Regions from separate parts of the Kitasatospora sp. NPDC097643 genome, predicted to be linked through region 2. Evidence: riboswitches for the same ligand, from Rfam matches in the RefSeq annotation. Region 2 holds a riboswitch; the other holds the start of a gene.
What was found. A riboswitch is a leader RNA that binds a small molecule or an ion and turns the genes downstream of it on or off. The one in region 2 is predicted to bind thiamine pyrophosphate.
Positions count from the first base shown of each region.

Region 1: linked by a shared signal. The riboswitch ahead of ABTY15_RS03225 (purine-cytosine permease family protein) and the one ahead of thiO (glycine oxidase ThiO) in region 2 are both predicted to bind thiamine pyrophosphate.

Region 1 is NZ_JBEOSA010000003.1:17,990-25,465, forward strand. Features, by position in the region: gene ABTY15_RS03215 (ATP-binding protein) at 1-474, opposite strand, end outside; gene ABTY15_RS03220 (glycerophosphodiester phosphodiesterase family protein) at 714-1,538, opposite strand; gene ABTY15_RS03225 (purine-cytosine permease family protein) at 1,662-3,005, opposite strand; TPP riboswitch at 3,025-3,173, opposite strand; gene ABTY15_RS03230 (S1C family serine protease) at 3,404-5,359, shown strand; tRNA gene ABTY15_RS03235 (tRNA-Ser) at 5,423-5,510, shown strand; gene ABTY15_RS03240 (MerR family transcriptional regulator) at 5,629-6,456, shown strand; gene ABTY15_RS03245 (FAD-binding oxidoreductase) at 6,585-7,476, shown strand, end outside.
Region 2 is NZ_JBEOSA010000020.1:8,041-15,516, reverse strand. Features, by position in the region: gene ABTY15_RS15380 (FAD-binding oxidoreductase) at 1-372, opposite strand, end outside; gene pknB (Stk1 family PASTA domain-containing Ser/Thr kinase) at 534-2,363, opposite strand; gene ABTY15_RS15370 (thiazole synthase) at 2,457-3,254, opposite strand; gene thiS (sulfur carrier protein ThiS) at 3,257-3,466, opposite strand; gene thiO (glycine oxidase ThiO) at 3,463-4,644, opposite strand; TPP riboswitch at 4,639-4,751, opposite strand; gene ABTY15_RS15355 (NAD(P)/FAD-dependent oxidoreductase) at 4,837-6,039, shown strand; gene ABTY15_RS15350 (Rv2175c family DNA-binding protein) at 6,095-6,460, shown strand; gene thiE (thiamine phosphate synthase) at 6,457-7,119, shown strand; gene ABTY15_RS15340 (polyprenyl synthetase family protein) at 7,190-7,476, opposite strand, start outside.

The sequences.
Region 1 (7,476 bases), on a different contig from region 2:
GTCACTGGCCAACTGGTCGACGATGCTCAGGCCGCGACCGCCGCGCGAGGTCAGCGAGGGGCTCGCGGGCACCGGCCGGGTGACCGCGCCGCCGTCGGTGACCTCCAGGGTGAGCACGCCGTCGGTGTGCATCTGCCAGCGGACCAGCACCCCGCCGTCCGGATCGCTCCCGTCCTCCTCGTGCTCCCGGCCGCCCGGCGCGGGGTGCGCCGCGGAGGGGACGCCGACCAGCACCTGGTCCACCACCTCGGCCCGGGCGCTGCGGCCGAGCGCGGGCAGCGGCCCGAGCGGACGGGCGTACCGACAGGCATTGCTCAACAGTTCGGAAAGGATCAGTACGGCATCATCAATGACCGGTTCTGGTATCTCCCGATCGCCTAGATCTCGACGCAGCCGGCGCCGTGCGACCCCGACACTCGCTGGGCCGTGCGGCACTGCCATGGTCGATGAAGTCGGCACTTCACGCGCCACCATCAACGCCACCCCCGGACCTCCTTCAGCGTATGCCGAGGGAGAGATGCCCCTTGGTAATGCGTCGGAAACGACCACCGGACGATCCCGCGAGTCCATTTCGAGCGACGCGACCGAGGGTGGACGAGAGGTCAATCCGTGCTCACCCTCTGTCGCCCGGCTGAGCAATTTCCGGCAATAAACGTGCGCGGAAGGTTTGGCCGCCGACCAGAACGATCAGATCCCCGGGAGCCGCGGGCGGATCACCGGCCGAGCTGCGCCAGCACCTCGGCGGGCCGGTTGGTGATGATCGCCGACACCCCGAGCTCCAGGCAGAGCTCCACGTCGGCCGGCTCGTCCACCGTCCAGACGTGCACCTGGTGGCCCAGCTCGCGCAGCCGGGTGACCAGCTGCGGGCGGGCCCGCACCAGGTCGATGCCCGGACCGGCGATCCGCGCCCCGCCCGGCAGCGGCGAGCCCGGGCGGAGCCGTCCCAGCAGCGGCAGGGTCCGCTCGAACAGGAACACCCGGCGGTACTCCGGCGCGGCCCCGGCCACCCGGTTCAGCGCCGTCGAGGAGAAGCTCATGATCCGGGCGGACGGGCGGTCGTGCTCCTGCTCGGCGCCGATCTTGAAGCGTTCCAGCATCCGCAGCAGCTCGGCCTCCACCCGGCCGCGGAAGCGCACCGGGTGCTTGGTCTCGATCGCCAGGTCCACCGGGCGGCCGCAGTCCACGACCAGCTCCAGCAGGCGCTCCAGCCGCAGCACGCCGCGCAGCTCGGGGTCGGTGCTGGGGCGGCCGGTCTTCCAGGCGCCGAAGTCGTAGTCCTCCAGCTCGGCGAGCGTCATCGCCGAGACGGTGCCCTGGCCGTTGGAGACCCGGCCGATCCGCCGGTCGTGCACGCAGACCAGCTCGCCGTCGGCGGTCAGCCGGACGTCGCACTCCACGGCGTCCGCGCCCTCGTCGAGGGCGCGCCGGTAGGCCGCCAGGGTGTGCTCGGGCAGGGCGTGCGAGGAACCGCGGTGGGCGATCACCTGGACGGGCTGCGCGGTGCGCGGCGCCGCCGGGGACAGGTCTGGGCTGGTCACACGCCCAACGATAAGCGGCGGAGGTGACGCGGAGACGAAGACGGCCCCAACCTGTGGGGCCGTCTTCGGTGCCGTGCCGGAGGTTGCCGCGCCGAAGCCGGACCGCTCCGGCGGTGTGCGGGGTCAGTCCTGCGGTGCGCGCCGGGTCAGCGGGGTGAGCGCCCAGGTCGCCAGGGCCGGCACCAGGAAGGCGAACAGCGAGGCCGAGGTCCACTCCTGCGGGGTGAAGTGCAGCGTCTCCTGGGCCTTGGTCCAGAACTCCGTCCAGCCGTCGGAGACCGGGGTCGGCGCGATGAACTGGTAGACGGCGAAGCCCAGCGCCCACGGCAGCAGCATCAGCCAGCGGGACGGTGCGTCGGCGGCGAGGTTCCAGCCCTTCCGGCCGGCGCCGAGGAAGTAGTCCACCGCCAGCACGGCCAGCAGCGGCACGAACACCGAGCCGATCAGGCCGAGGAAGTTGGTGTAGGTCTCGGTGAACTCGGTGATCTGCAGCCCCAGGACCGTGGTCAGCAGGCCGATCCCGCCGGTCAGGATCCGGCGGTCCACCTTCGGCAGCAGGTTCTGCACCGACATCGCGGTCGAGTAGACGTTGGCGAAGGACTGGTCGGTCTCGCGCAGCACCAGCACCAGCAGGAACAGCCAGCCGGCCCACACGCCGAGGAAGGAGTCGAAGATCTTGGCCGGGTCGCCGCCGGACTGCAGCAGCGCCACCAGGCCGAGCGCGTAGCACCAGACCTGGGCCAGGGTGTAACCGGAGAAGCTGCCCCAGAAGGCCGAACGCGCGGTGCGCGAGTGCCGGGTGTAGTCGGCGGCCAGTGGGACGAAGGAGATCGACACCGCGATCATCGTGTCGGTCGCCTTCAGGAAGCCGTGCCAGTTGCCCGCGCCCGGGTCGGGCACGCCCTGCCGGCCCAGCTGGACGGTGAAGTACACCATCGCCACCGCGACCGCCCCGGCCACGAAGCGGCGCAGCACCGCGATCGAGCCGAGCGGCCAGATGGTCAGCACGGTGGTCAGCGCGCCGGCGAGCAGCACGAACAGCCAGCGGTAGCCGTCGGTGTGGGCGACGGTCTGTGCCCCGGCCGCGATCGTCAGCAGCTCGAAGACGCCCCAGCCGATGCACTGGACGATGTTCAGCACCGTCGGCAGGTAGGAGAGCCGGGTGCCGAACAGCCCGCGCAGGCTGGCCATCGCGGGCGCGCCGGTACGGGCGCCGATCAGCGCGGCCACCCCGAGCATCGCGGTGCCGACCACGGTGCCGGCCACGATCGCGGTGATCGACGCGGCCAGCGACAGCTCGCTGCCCTGGGTGCCGAGCACGGAGGCGGCGGTGCTGAAGCCGATCAGGCTGACGCCGAGGTTCATCCACAGCGCGAAGTGGTCCCGGAAGCGCAGCGTGCGCGGCGGCTCGGTGTCGAGGACGAGCGGCGCCTCGACCCGTGCGGGGTCTTCCGGTCGGTCCAGCACGGAAGAGGATGGCGAAGCAGGCGGCATGGCCGATACTCCCTACGCCGGCATTACCCGGACAGGTTCCGGCGGTCAGCGCCCCCTCGACGGTTTGCCCGGGAATCCGGTGGCGTACGGTCGACCAGCGCACTCTCAGCCTGGTGGGTCCAAGCTCCCGCGTGTCAGTTTGGAGCGACAGGCTAACCGCCAGCAGGGTGAACGCCAAGGCCAGGGGGTGTGCGGTCCGCATCGCGGGACAATTCGGCGAGGGGTGGGGAGCCCCGGCCGGAAGGTCGTCGGGCGCGGCTGTCGGCCCCGGCTAAGGATTCTTATGAGTTCTTCAGAGGGGTCCTTACGGCAATCGAATCGGCAGTGCGAAAAACTATGGTCCTTGGTTCTGTCAGCTATGGAGGTCGTCCGTGAGCACCGAGCGCGAGGTTGGGCCCACCGGGCCGAAGGGGGAGCAGCCCTCGGGCGGACAGGCTGCGGTCGGCCCGGCGTCCGATGCCGCCGCTCCGGGCGGGCACACGCCGACCATGGCCTTCGGCCGGATCCCCGAGCCGGAGGCCGCGGCGCCCGAGGGTGCCGCCGACGCGGCCGATGCGGCTGCCGAGGGTGCTGCGGCCGACGGCGGCCACAAGCCCACCATGGCGTTCAGCCGGGTGCCCGCGCCGGAGGCCGCCCCGGCTGCCGAGGCTGCTGAGGCCGTCGAGGCCGCGGATGCTGCTGAGGCCGCGGTGACCGACGCCGCTCCGGCGGAGGGCGGGCACCGGCCCACCGTCGCCTTCACCAAGGTTCCCGCGCCGGAGGCCGCCCCGGCCGTCCCGGTCGAGGCGCCCGCCGCCGAGGCGCCGGCCGCCGAGGCGTCGGCCGTCCCCGCCGAGGCGCCCGTCGTCGACCCCGCGACCGGCTACATCGACGCGCCGCCGCCGGTGCTGCCGCCCGCTCCGTCCGCCGCCCCGGCCGCCCCGGTCGACCCGGAGGCCGCCGCCGCTGCCCTGCCGCCCGGTGCCAACCCGTACGCCACCCCGACCCACGGCGTCCCCGCCGCCGGCGCGCACGACCCGTACGGCGCCCCGCACGCCCCCGGCATGCCCGCCGCGCACGGCCACCACCCGTTCGGCAGCGGCCAGCCGCTCGGCGGCTGGGGCGCCGGGCACGACGGCACCGCCGGCGGCCCGGGCTACCCGGGCGGCCCCGGCGGTCCGGTCGTCGGTTACGTGGGCGACTACCCCGGCGGCCCCGGCCGCCCCGGCAAGAAGCGCGGCGCCCTGGTCGCCCTGGTCGCCGCCGTCGCGCTGGTCGCGGGGATCGCCGGCGGCGCGCTCGGCGTCGCCGTCGCGGACCGCGACAGCAACAGCCCCAGCGCCGCGTACGACCACCGCAGCACCACGGTCCAGGCCAGCACCCAGAAGAACGAGCCCGCCCCGGGCTCGATCGCCGGCATCGCGCAGAAGGCGCTGCCCAGCGTCGTCACCATCAAGGCACAGGGCAACGGCGAGTCGGGCACCGGCACCGGCTTCGTCTTCGACGTCGAGGGCCACATCCTCACCAACAACCACGTGGTGGCGCCGACCCTCAACGGCGGCAAACTGACCGTCAAGTTCGCCGACGGCAACTCCTACAACGCCTCGGTGGTCGGTCACGCCGAGGGTTACGACGTCGCCGTGATCAAGATCGACAACCCGCCGAAGAACAAGCTGAACCCGCTGCCGCTCGCCGACTCCGACAAGGTCAACGTCGGTGACGCGACCGTCGCCATCGGCGCGCCGTACGGCCTGGAGTCCACCGTCACCAGCGGCATCATCAGCGCCAAGGACCGCCCGGTCGCCTCCGGCGACGAGGCCGGCGGCCAGTCCTCGTACATGAACGCCCTGCAGACCGACGCCTCGATCAACCCCGGCAACTCCGGTGGCCCGCTGCTGGATTCGAGCGGCGCGGTGATCGGCATCAACTCGGCGATCCAGTCCAACGCCGCCCCCACCGGCCGGGCCGGCAGCATCGGCCTGGGCTTCGCCATCCCGATCAACCAGGCCAAGTGGGTCGCGGACACCCTGATCAAGACCGGCAAGCCGGTCTACGCCAAGCTCGACGTGCTGCGCAACGACAACTACAAGGGCGACGGCGCGCAGATCGAGACCCGCGAGATCCAGGGCCAGCCGCCGGTCACCCCCGGCGGTGCCGCCGACAAGGCCGGCCTCAAGCCCGGCGACGTCATCACCAAGCTCGGCGGCGTGCCGATCGAGAACGGCCCCGCCCTGGTCAGCCGGATCTGGACGCACAAGCCCGGCGAGACCGTCGACGTCGAGTACACCCGCAACGGCCAGACCCTCACCACCAAGGTCACCCTCGGCCAGCGCGACGGCGACAACTGACCCCACCCCCCGGGAAACCGTGTGCGCCGAACCCCGCCGGACCCGTTAGGCTGACCTCCGCCTGGAGAGCTGCCCGAGCGGCCTAAGGGAACAGTCTTGAAAACTGTCGTGGCGTGACCCGTCACCGTGGGTTCGAATCCCACGCTCTCCGCCGGTAGGAGAACCACCTGCGCAAGGCGGGTGCCGAGACCACTCGGCACCCGCCTTCGGTGTTTCCGGGGCGGCGGGCTTGACCCTGACACCGTGAGAGGCCGTGGAGTGGAAGCATCATGTTGAACATCGGAGACTTCGCCAGCCACGGCCGGGTGTCGGTGCGGATGCTGCGGCACTACGACGCGATCGGGCTGCTGCGCCCGGCCAGGGTCGACCCGCTCAGCGGGTACCGCTTCTACGAGGCGGCCCAACTCGCAAGGCTCAACCGGGTGATCGCGCTCAAGGAGCTCGGTTTCACGCTCCAGCAGGTGCGCGCCGTCCTCGACGAGGAGGTGGACGCCGGCGAACTGCGCGGGATGCTCAGGCTGCGGCGGGCCCAGCTCGCCGAGGCGATCGCGGCGGACGAGCAGCGGCTGGCCCGGGTGGAGGCGAGGCTCCGGACGATCGAGAGCGAGGGGACCATGTCCACGCACGATGTCGTGGTGAAGCGGGTGCCGTCCGTCCGGGTGGCCGAACTGACCGGGGTGGCGGTGAGCTACCAGCCGGAGGACATCACGCCGGTGATCGGGCCGCTGTTCGCGGAGCTCTGCCGGCGGCTGGCGGAGGCCGGGATCGCTGGGACCGGCCCGTCCGTCGCCCGCTACGAGGACGCGCCGGAGGGCGACGGCCGGGTGCTGATCCGGGTCGCCGTCCCGGTCGGGTCGTCGGTGGCGGCGGAGGGGCACGACTTCGACGTGCTCGACCTGCCGCCGATCGAGGCGGCGGCGACGGTGGTGCACCGCGGCTCGATGGACGAGTCGATGGGCAGCTTCCAGGAGCTGGCCCGGTTCATCGACGCCAACGGCTACCGCTCGGCCGGCTACGCCCGGGAGCTCTACCTGGAGTGCCCGGACGACCCGGCGCAGTGGGTGACCGAGCTCCAGGAACCGGTGGTCCGGGCGTAGGGCCGGTCGGGCGGGGTGCCGGTCCGGCGGATCTTGCCGGACCGGCACCCGGACGGCCCACTTGCCCGCTCTCCCGGGGGCGGGCAGAGTGCGGAGGTGGTGGCGGCGGGCGGTGAGCGGAGGCGGCGATGAGCGATCTGACGGACCGGCTGGCGCAGGGACTCCCGCCCGGAGCGGTGCTGGTGGACCCGGACGTGACGGCCGCCTACCGCCACGACATGGCGGGGTTCTGCACGGCCGGCACCCCCGCCGTGGTGGTGTTCCCGGAGACCGTCGAGCAGGTGCAGCACGTGCTGCGAACCGCGACCGAACTGCGCGTGCCGGTGGTCCCGCAGGGGGCGCGGACCGGGCTGTCGGGTGCGGCGAACGCCGTGGACGGTTGCATCGTGCTCTCGATGGTGAAGCTGAACCGGATCCTGGAGCTCGACCCGGTGAACCGGATCGCGGTGGTCGAGCCCGGTGTGGTGAACGCCGAACTTTCCCGGGCCGCAGCCGAGTTGGGCCTGTCGTACCCGCCGGACCCGTCCAGCTGGGAGTCCTGCACGATCGGCGGCAACATCGGCACCGGCGCGGGCGGGCTGTGCTGCGTGAAGTACGGCGTCACCAGCGAGTACGTGCTCGGGCTGGACGTGGTGCTGGCGGACGGTCGGCTGCTGTCCACCGGGCGCCGGACGGCCAAGGGCGTCGCCGGGTACGACCTGACCCGGCTGCTGGTGGGGTCGGAGGGCACGCTGGGCGTGGTGGTCCGGGCGGTGCTGGCGCTGCGGCCCGCGCCCGAACCGCAGCTGGCGCTGGCGGCGGAGTTCCCGAGCGCGGACGCGGCCGGTGCGGCGGTCTGCGCGGTGATGGCGGCCGGGCTGACCCCGTCGCTGATGGAGCTGATGGACGCGGTCACCGTGCGGGCGGTCAACGAGCTGGGGCGGATGGGCCTGCCCGAGTCCACCCAGGCGCTGCTGCTGGTGGCCTTCGACGGGCCGGACCGGGTGGACCGGCTGGCCCGGGTGGCGGAGCTCTGTCGGG
Region 2 (7,476 bases):
GAGGCCGAAGGCGTACCCCGCGTCGTTCAGATCGCCCCAGGTGACGCCGGCGTCGCAGCGGGCGGTCCGCCGCACCGGATCGATCCGGACGCCGCGCAGGCCGGAGAAGTCGATCACCACACCGCCGTCGCAGGTGCCGAAGCCGGGCGCGCTGTGCGCGCCGCCGCGCACCGCCAGGTCCAGCCCGTGCTCCGCCGCGTACCGGACGGTCGTGATCACGTCCCCGGCGTTCGCCACCCGGACGATCACGGCCGGCCGGCGGTCGATCATGGCGTTGTAGACCACCCGGGCCTCCTGGAAGCCCTCGTCCCCGGGGGTCAGCACCGCGCCCCGGACGCGTTCCCGCAGCTCGTCGACGGTGGGCCCGCTCATGGCACCACTCCTCCCGTGCCGGCCGCCGCGCAGCCCCGTCCGGAGGTCCCGGCGCCGCGGCGCGCCGCCGCATCCGGGGCCGGGCAGGCCACATCTCACGCTACGCCGTGGCCGACCCGCCCGCAGGCCGGGCCCTCCGGCGGCCCGGCCACCGGAACGCCTTAGAGGAAGGGGAAGTTGACCGTCACGGCGGTGTGCTGCGGGCGCCGCTCGCCGGCCGCCGGGAACTGGCTGGACACCTTGCCGGTGCCGAACAGGTTCACCCCGGTGGTCTGCATCGTGAAGCCGGCCGCCTGGAGCGCCTTGGCGGCGTCGTCCTTGCTCATCCCGGTGACGTCCGGGATCGGCACCATGCCCTTGCTGACCACCAGCGAGACCGCGGTGTTCTCCTGCAACAGCTGCCCGGCCGCCGGCGAGCTGCTGATCACCGAGCCCTCCGGCACGGAGTCGTTGTACGTCTCGGTCACGCCGCCCTTGGTCAGCTGCGCGGAGGCGAGCGCGGCGGCGGCCTGGTCGGCGGTCTTCCCGGTGACGTCCGGCACCGCGATCCGCTTCGGGCCCTTGGACACGGTGATCGTGACGGCGTCGCTCTTGCGGGTCCGCGCCCCCACCCCCGGGTCGGTGGCGATGACCTGCCCCTGCGGGGCGGACTCGCTGTACGCCTCGACGAACCTGGCGTGCATGCCCTCCTTGTCCAGCAGCCGTTGCGCCTCGGCCCGGTCCTTGCCGAGCACCCCGGGCACCGGCCCGTACAGCGCCTCGGAGAGCCCGTAGGTGACGCCGCCGACCGCCAGCACCAGGGCGGCCAGTACGGCGGTCCAGACCAGCGGCTTGCGGGGGAGGCGGCGCAGCAGGCCCGGCCGGCGGTCCCGGGGCTCGCGCGCCGGGGCGGGCTCGTCGTACGGGCGCGGCTCGGTGAGCAGCTGCTCCATCAGCTCCGGCGGCACGTCCAGCACGCTGGTGCGCTCGGGCGCCGGGGCGTCGGCGGGCGCCGGCACCGGCGGGACCGCCGACGGGAGCACCGGCTGGACGACCGGCTGGATCACCGAGGTCGGCTCGCTGGTCGGGTAGCGCGGGCTGGGCCGGGTGGAGGCCGGCGGCTCGGCGTCCAGCTGGACCGGGGTGAGGGTGCGGCGGACCCGCTGGAGCGCGGCGAGCAGCTCGACCGCGTCGTACGGGCGGGCGTCCGGGGTGCGGGCGCAGGCGCCGGCCACTATGGCGTCCAGGGCCGGGGCGACCGACGGGGCGACCAGCGAGGGGGCGGGGACGTCCTCGTGCAGGTGCTTGTACATGACCTGGACGGGGTTGTCGCCGGTGTGCGGGCGGCGGCCGGTCAGCATCTCGTACAGCAGGATGCCGGCCGCGTAGACGTCCACCCGCTGGTCGGTGGGGGCGTCCGGGAGGATCTGCTCGGGGGCCAGGTAGGAGACGGTGCCCATGACGGTGCCGCCGGTGGCGGTGGTGGTCGAGGTGGGGGCGCCGTCGGCGGCGTTCAGCATCCGGACCAGGCCGAAGTCGGCGACCTTGACCAGGCCGCTCTCGGTGATCAGCACGTTCTCCGGCTTGACGTCCCGGTGGACCAGACCGGCCCGGTGGGCGGCGCCGAGCGCGGCGAGCACCGGCTCCAGGACGTCCAGCGCGGCCCGGACGGACAGCGCGCCGCGGTCCCGCAGCAGGTCCCGCAGGGTGCGGCCGGGCACGTACTCCATGGCGAGGAAAACGTTTCCGCCGTCCGCGCCCTGGTCGAAGACGTTGACCACGTTGGGGTGGGAGAGCCGGGCGATCGCCTTGGCCTCGCGGATGAACCGGGCGGTGAAGCCCTCGTCCCCGGCCAGCGCGGGGTGCATCACCTTGAGCGCGACGACCCGGTCGAGCCGGGTGTCGGTGCCCTTGTAGACGGTGGCCATCCCGCCGGTCGCGATGCGCTGCTGGACCCGGTACCGGCCGTCGAGCAGGGTTCCGATCAGCGGGTCGTGCAGTGCCATGTCCACTCGGGGGAGTCTAGTGGCGGGGCGCCGCGCGGTCCCACCCCCCGGCGGCGTGCCGGGGGGCTCGTGGCCGGGCTGTGACAGTGTGGGCCGCCGTCAGAACGCCGGGTGCTCGCGGGTGTCGAGGTCGGCGCGGCCGGCCATCGCGGAGGAGGCCTCGGCGTGGAAGCGGCGCGGGATGCGGCCGGCCCGGTGGGCCAGCCGGCCGGCCTCGGCGGCGTGCCGCATCGCCCCGGCCATCAGCACCGGGTCCTGCGCCCTGGTCACCGCGGAGGCGAGCATCACCGCCGCGCAGCCCAGCTCCATCGCCAGCGCGACGTCGGAGGCGGTGCCGGCACCCGCGTCCAGGATCACCGGGACGCCGGCGCCCTCCACGATCAGCTGGAAGTTGTGCGGGTTGCGGATGCCGAGGCCGGAGCCGATCGGCGAGCCCAGCGGCATGATCGCCGCGCAGCCGACGTCCTCCAGCTTGCGGGCCAGCACCGGGTCGTCGTTGGTGTACGGCAGCACGGTGAAGCCGTCGTCGACCAGCGTCTCGGCGGCGTCCAGCAGCTCGATCGGGTCGGGCAGCAGGGTCCGCTCGTCGGCGATGACCTCCAGCTTCACCCAGTCGGTGCCGAGCGCCTCGCGGGCCAGCCGGGCGGTCAGCACGGCCTCGCCGGCGGTGAAGCAGCCGGCCGTGTTCGGCAGCACGCGGATGCCGTTGCGGGTCAGCACGTCCAGTACGGAGCCCTGGGTGGTGGCGTTCACCCGGCGCATCGCCACGGTGGTCAGCTCGGTGCCGGAGGCGAGCAGCGCCTGCTCCAGGACCTCCAGACTCGGCGCGCCGCCGGTGCCCATGATCAGCCGGGAGTTGAAGGTCGCCCCGGCGATGGTGAGAAGGTCGTCGGCCATCGTCAGCCTCCCTGCACGGCGGTGAGGATCTCGATCCGGTCGCCCGCCGACAGCGGCGTGTCCGACCACGAACTCCGCGGCACCACGGCCTCGTTGAGCGCGGCGGCGACGCCGGAGTTGGCCCGGCTGAGGGTGGCCACCATCTCGGCGAGGGTGGTCGTCTCGGGCACCCGGCGGGGCTCGCCGTTGACGGTCAGTGCGATCTCGTTCATGCGGGGACCTTCGTGGTGGAGCGGGCGGAGGAGAACCGGGTGGGTGCGAACGGCCGTGCCAGTTCGGGCAGTTCACCGGTGGCCAGGTACTCGGCGAGCAGGTCGGCGGTCACCGGGGTGAGCAGCACGCCGTTGCGGTAGTGGCCGGTCGCGGCGACCAGCCCGGGCAGCGCGGTCGGCCCCAGCAGCGGGGCGTTGTCCGGCGAGCCCGGCCGCAGCCCGGCCGAGGTCTCCAGCAGCGGGAGTTCGGTGATGCCCGGGACCAACTCGTGGGCGTCGCGCAGCAGTTCGTACACACCGCCGGCGGTCACCGTGGTGTCGTAGCCCTGCTCCTCGCTGGTCGCGCCGATCACCAGCTCGCCGTTCTCCCGCGGCACCAGGTAGAGGTGCTGGCCGCGCACCACCGCGCGGACGTTGCGGGACAGGAACGGCCGGTAGGCGTCCGGGATCCACAGCCGCAGGATCTGGCCCTTCACCGGACGGATCGCCGGCAGCACACCCTCGGGCAGGCCCGGCAGTCGGTGGCTGTGCGGGCCGGCCGCGAGCACGACCTGGTCGGCGGTCAGGGTCTCGTGCGTGCTCAGCCGGGCGCCGACCGCGCGGCCGTCCTCGACCAGCAGCTCCACGGCCTCGGCGCGATGGATCAGGACCTCGGCGCCTTCACAGGCGAGGACCAGCGCGTGGAGCAGCCGACGGCCGTCCACCTGGTGGTCCTCGGCCACGTGCAGGCCGCCGCGCACGCCGGGGGCGAGCATCGGTTCCAGCTTCCGGGTCTCCCGGCCGGTCAGCCAGGTCGAGTCCAGGCCGAGCCGTTGGTGGAAGGCGTGCAGCTCGCGCAGTTCCTCGCGGTCGTCGGAGTCCAGCGCGACGGCGATCGTGCCGCACCGGCGGTAGCCGGTGTCCTCGCCGCCGCTGGCCTCGGTGAGCTCGGCGGCGAAGGCCGCGTACCGCTCGTTGGAGGCCATGCCGAGGCGCAGCAGCGGCTCCTCGCCGTACTGGAGTTCGGTGACCGGGGCGAGCATCCCGGCCGCGACCCGGGCGGCGCCGCCGCCGGGGGAGGGGTCGACCACGACGGTCCGCAGCCCGCGCTGCGCCGCGCGCCAGGCGACGGCGAGGCCGATGACGCCCCCGCCGATCACCAGCACGTCGGCGTGGGCGCCCGGTGCCAAGCGTGTCAAAGCTGCTCTTCTCCCTTCGCCGGTATGACCCGGATCAGGTTCGGACGGTCGCAGGCCGTGCCAGCCCGCCTCTCAGCCCGGTACGCCGGGCTCCCGTGATGGTGCCCCCACCTTAACTCCGGGGGTCGGCCCGCCCGAAGGCCCGTACAAGGGGTGGACAGGCCGGTCGGGCCAGGGGTGCGGCTGAGTACAGTGACGGGCGTGGCAGAGCTGAACGGAACGGATCAGGTGGTCGTCGTCGGGGCCGGGCTGGCCGGGGCGCAGTGCGCCCTGAAGCTGCGGCAGGGCGGCTGGCGGGGGCGGATCGTCCTGGTCGGCGAGGAGCCGCACGCGCCGTACGACCGGCCGCCGCTCTCCAAGGACGTACTGCTCGGCAAGACCGACGCCACCACCCTGGACATCGACTACCCGCACCTCGGCATCGAACTGCTCACCGGCCGCCGCGCCACCGGCCTCACCCCGGGCGTGCTGCACACCGACGGCGGCGACCTCCCGTACGGCGCGCTGGTGATCGCCACCGGCGCCACCCCGCGCGCCCTGCCCGGCGCCGAGCGCGCGCACCTGCTGCACACCCTCGACGACGCCCTGGCGCTGCGCGCGCTGCTGCGGCCCGGCCTGCGGCTGGTGCTGGTCGGCGCGGGCTGGATCGGCGCCGAGGTGTCCACCGCCGCCCGGGCGGCCGGCTGCGAGGTGACGGTGGTCGAGGCGGGCCCGGCGCCCGTCCCCGGCGCGCTGCCCACCGAGGTGGGCTCGGCGATGGCCGCCTGGTACGCCGAGGCGGGCGTGGACCTGCGCTGCGGGGTCGGCGTCGCGGCCGTGGAAGCCGGCGCGGTGCTGCTGGCGGACGGCTCGCACCTGCCCGCCGACGAGGTGGTGGTCGGCGTGGGCGCCCGGCCCGCGACCGGCTGGCTGGCCGGCTCCGGGGTCGACCTGGACGAGTCCGGCGCCGTCCTGGTGGACGAGCGGCTGCGCACCGGCCTGCCCGGGGTCTTCGCGGCCGGGGACTGCCTCAGCTACCCCTCCGCCCGCGCCGGCGCCCGGCTGGCCGTCCAGCACTGGGACCACGCGCTGCAGTCCGGCGAGGCCGCGGCCGCCGCCGTGCTCGGGGTGGACGCGCCGTACGACCCGGTGCCGTACTTCTGGTCGGAGCAGTTCGGCCGGATGGTCCAGTACGCCGGGCGGCACGCCGAGGGCGACGAGGTGCTCTGGCGCGGCGGCCCGCAGGACGCCTCCTGGGCGGTGCTCTGGCTGCGCGCCGGGGTGCCCACCGCGCTGCTCGCCGTGGACCGGCCGCGCGACCTCACCCAGGGCCGCCGGCTGATCGAGCGCGGCACCGCCGTGGACCGGGCGCGCGCCGCGGACCCGTCGACCCCGCTGAAGTCGGCGGCGCTCTGACCGCCGGGACGGGCCCTTGGTGCGCGCGGGCCCGCCGAGGTGGCAGTCTGGTGCCGTGAGTGAGATCGATGCCAAGACTGACGCCCTGGTCCCCGAGTGGCTGTACCTGCCCGACATCTCCGAGCGGTGGGGTGTGCTGGTCACCGAGGTCCGCAACATGGTCAAGAAGGGTGACCTGATCGCGGTCCGCCGCGGCCCCAACAAGTCGTTGCAGGTCCCGGCCGCCTTCATCGACGAGGAAGGCCCGGTCAAGCACCTGATCGGCCTGCTGACCGTGCTGCGCGACAGCGGGTTCAGCGACGAGGAGATCATCGAGTGGCTGTTCACCGAGGACCCGTCACTGCCGGGCACCCCGGTGCAGGCGCTGTGGGAGAACCGGGCGACCGAGGTCAAGCGCCGCGCCCAGGCGATGGCCCTGTGACCGACCCCGACCCGACGACCTCCCGGCGGGCACGGCTGGCCGACGCCCGGCTGTACCTGTGCACCGACGCCCGGCGTGAGCAGGGCGACCTCGCCGAGTTCCTGGACGCGGCGCTGTCCGGCGGCGTGGACATCGTCCAGCTCCGCGACAAGGGCCTGGAGGCGAAGCAGGAGCTGGCGGCCCTCGAGGTCTTCGCCGACGCCTGCCGCCGCCACGGCAAGCTGCTCTCCGTCAACGACCGCGCCGACGTCGCGCACGCGGCCCGGCCGGACGTGCTGCACCTCGGCCAGGACGACCTGCCGGTGCCCGCCGCCCGGGCGATCCTGGGCGAGGACGTGCTGATCGGACGGTCCTGCCACGCCGAGTCCGAGGTGGACGCGGCGATCGCCGAGCCCGGTGTGGACTACTTCTGCACCGGCCCGGTCTGGCCGACCCCGACCAAGCCGGGCCGGCACGCGCCGGGCCTCGACCTGGTCTCGTACGCGGCCGGGCAGGCCACCGACCGGCCGTGGTTCGCCATCGGCGGGATCGACCTCGGCAACCTGGACGAGGTGCTGGCCGCCGGCGCCCGCCGGATCGTCGTGGTCCGGGCCATCACCGCCGCGGCGGACCCGCGGGCGGCCGCCGCGGAGCTGTCCCGGCGCGTGCGCTCGGTCTGACCCCGCCCGTCCGACCCGGCCCGTCCGGGCACCACCCGTCCGACCACCGCCCCGAGGCCGTCGCCGTCCGTCAGTACTTGCGGACGGTGGCGGCCTCGGCCAGTGCCAGCAGCACCGCGCGGGCCTGCTCGTCCACCAGCGGTGCCGCCGCGAGGGCGGCCAGCGCCTGCCCCATCAGCTCGTCGATCCGCTGCTCCACCAGCTCGGGCGCGCCGCTGCGGGCGACCAGCGCGCGCAGCTCCGCGACCTCCGTGGGCACGAGGTCGGGCGCGCCGAGCCGCTCGTCCAGGTGGCGGGCGTCGGCGGCGGGCAGGCCGCGCATCGCGTGCGCGACCAGCAGGGTGCGCTTGCCCTCGC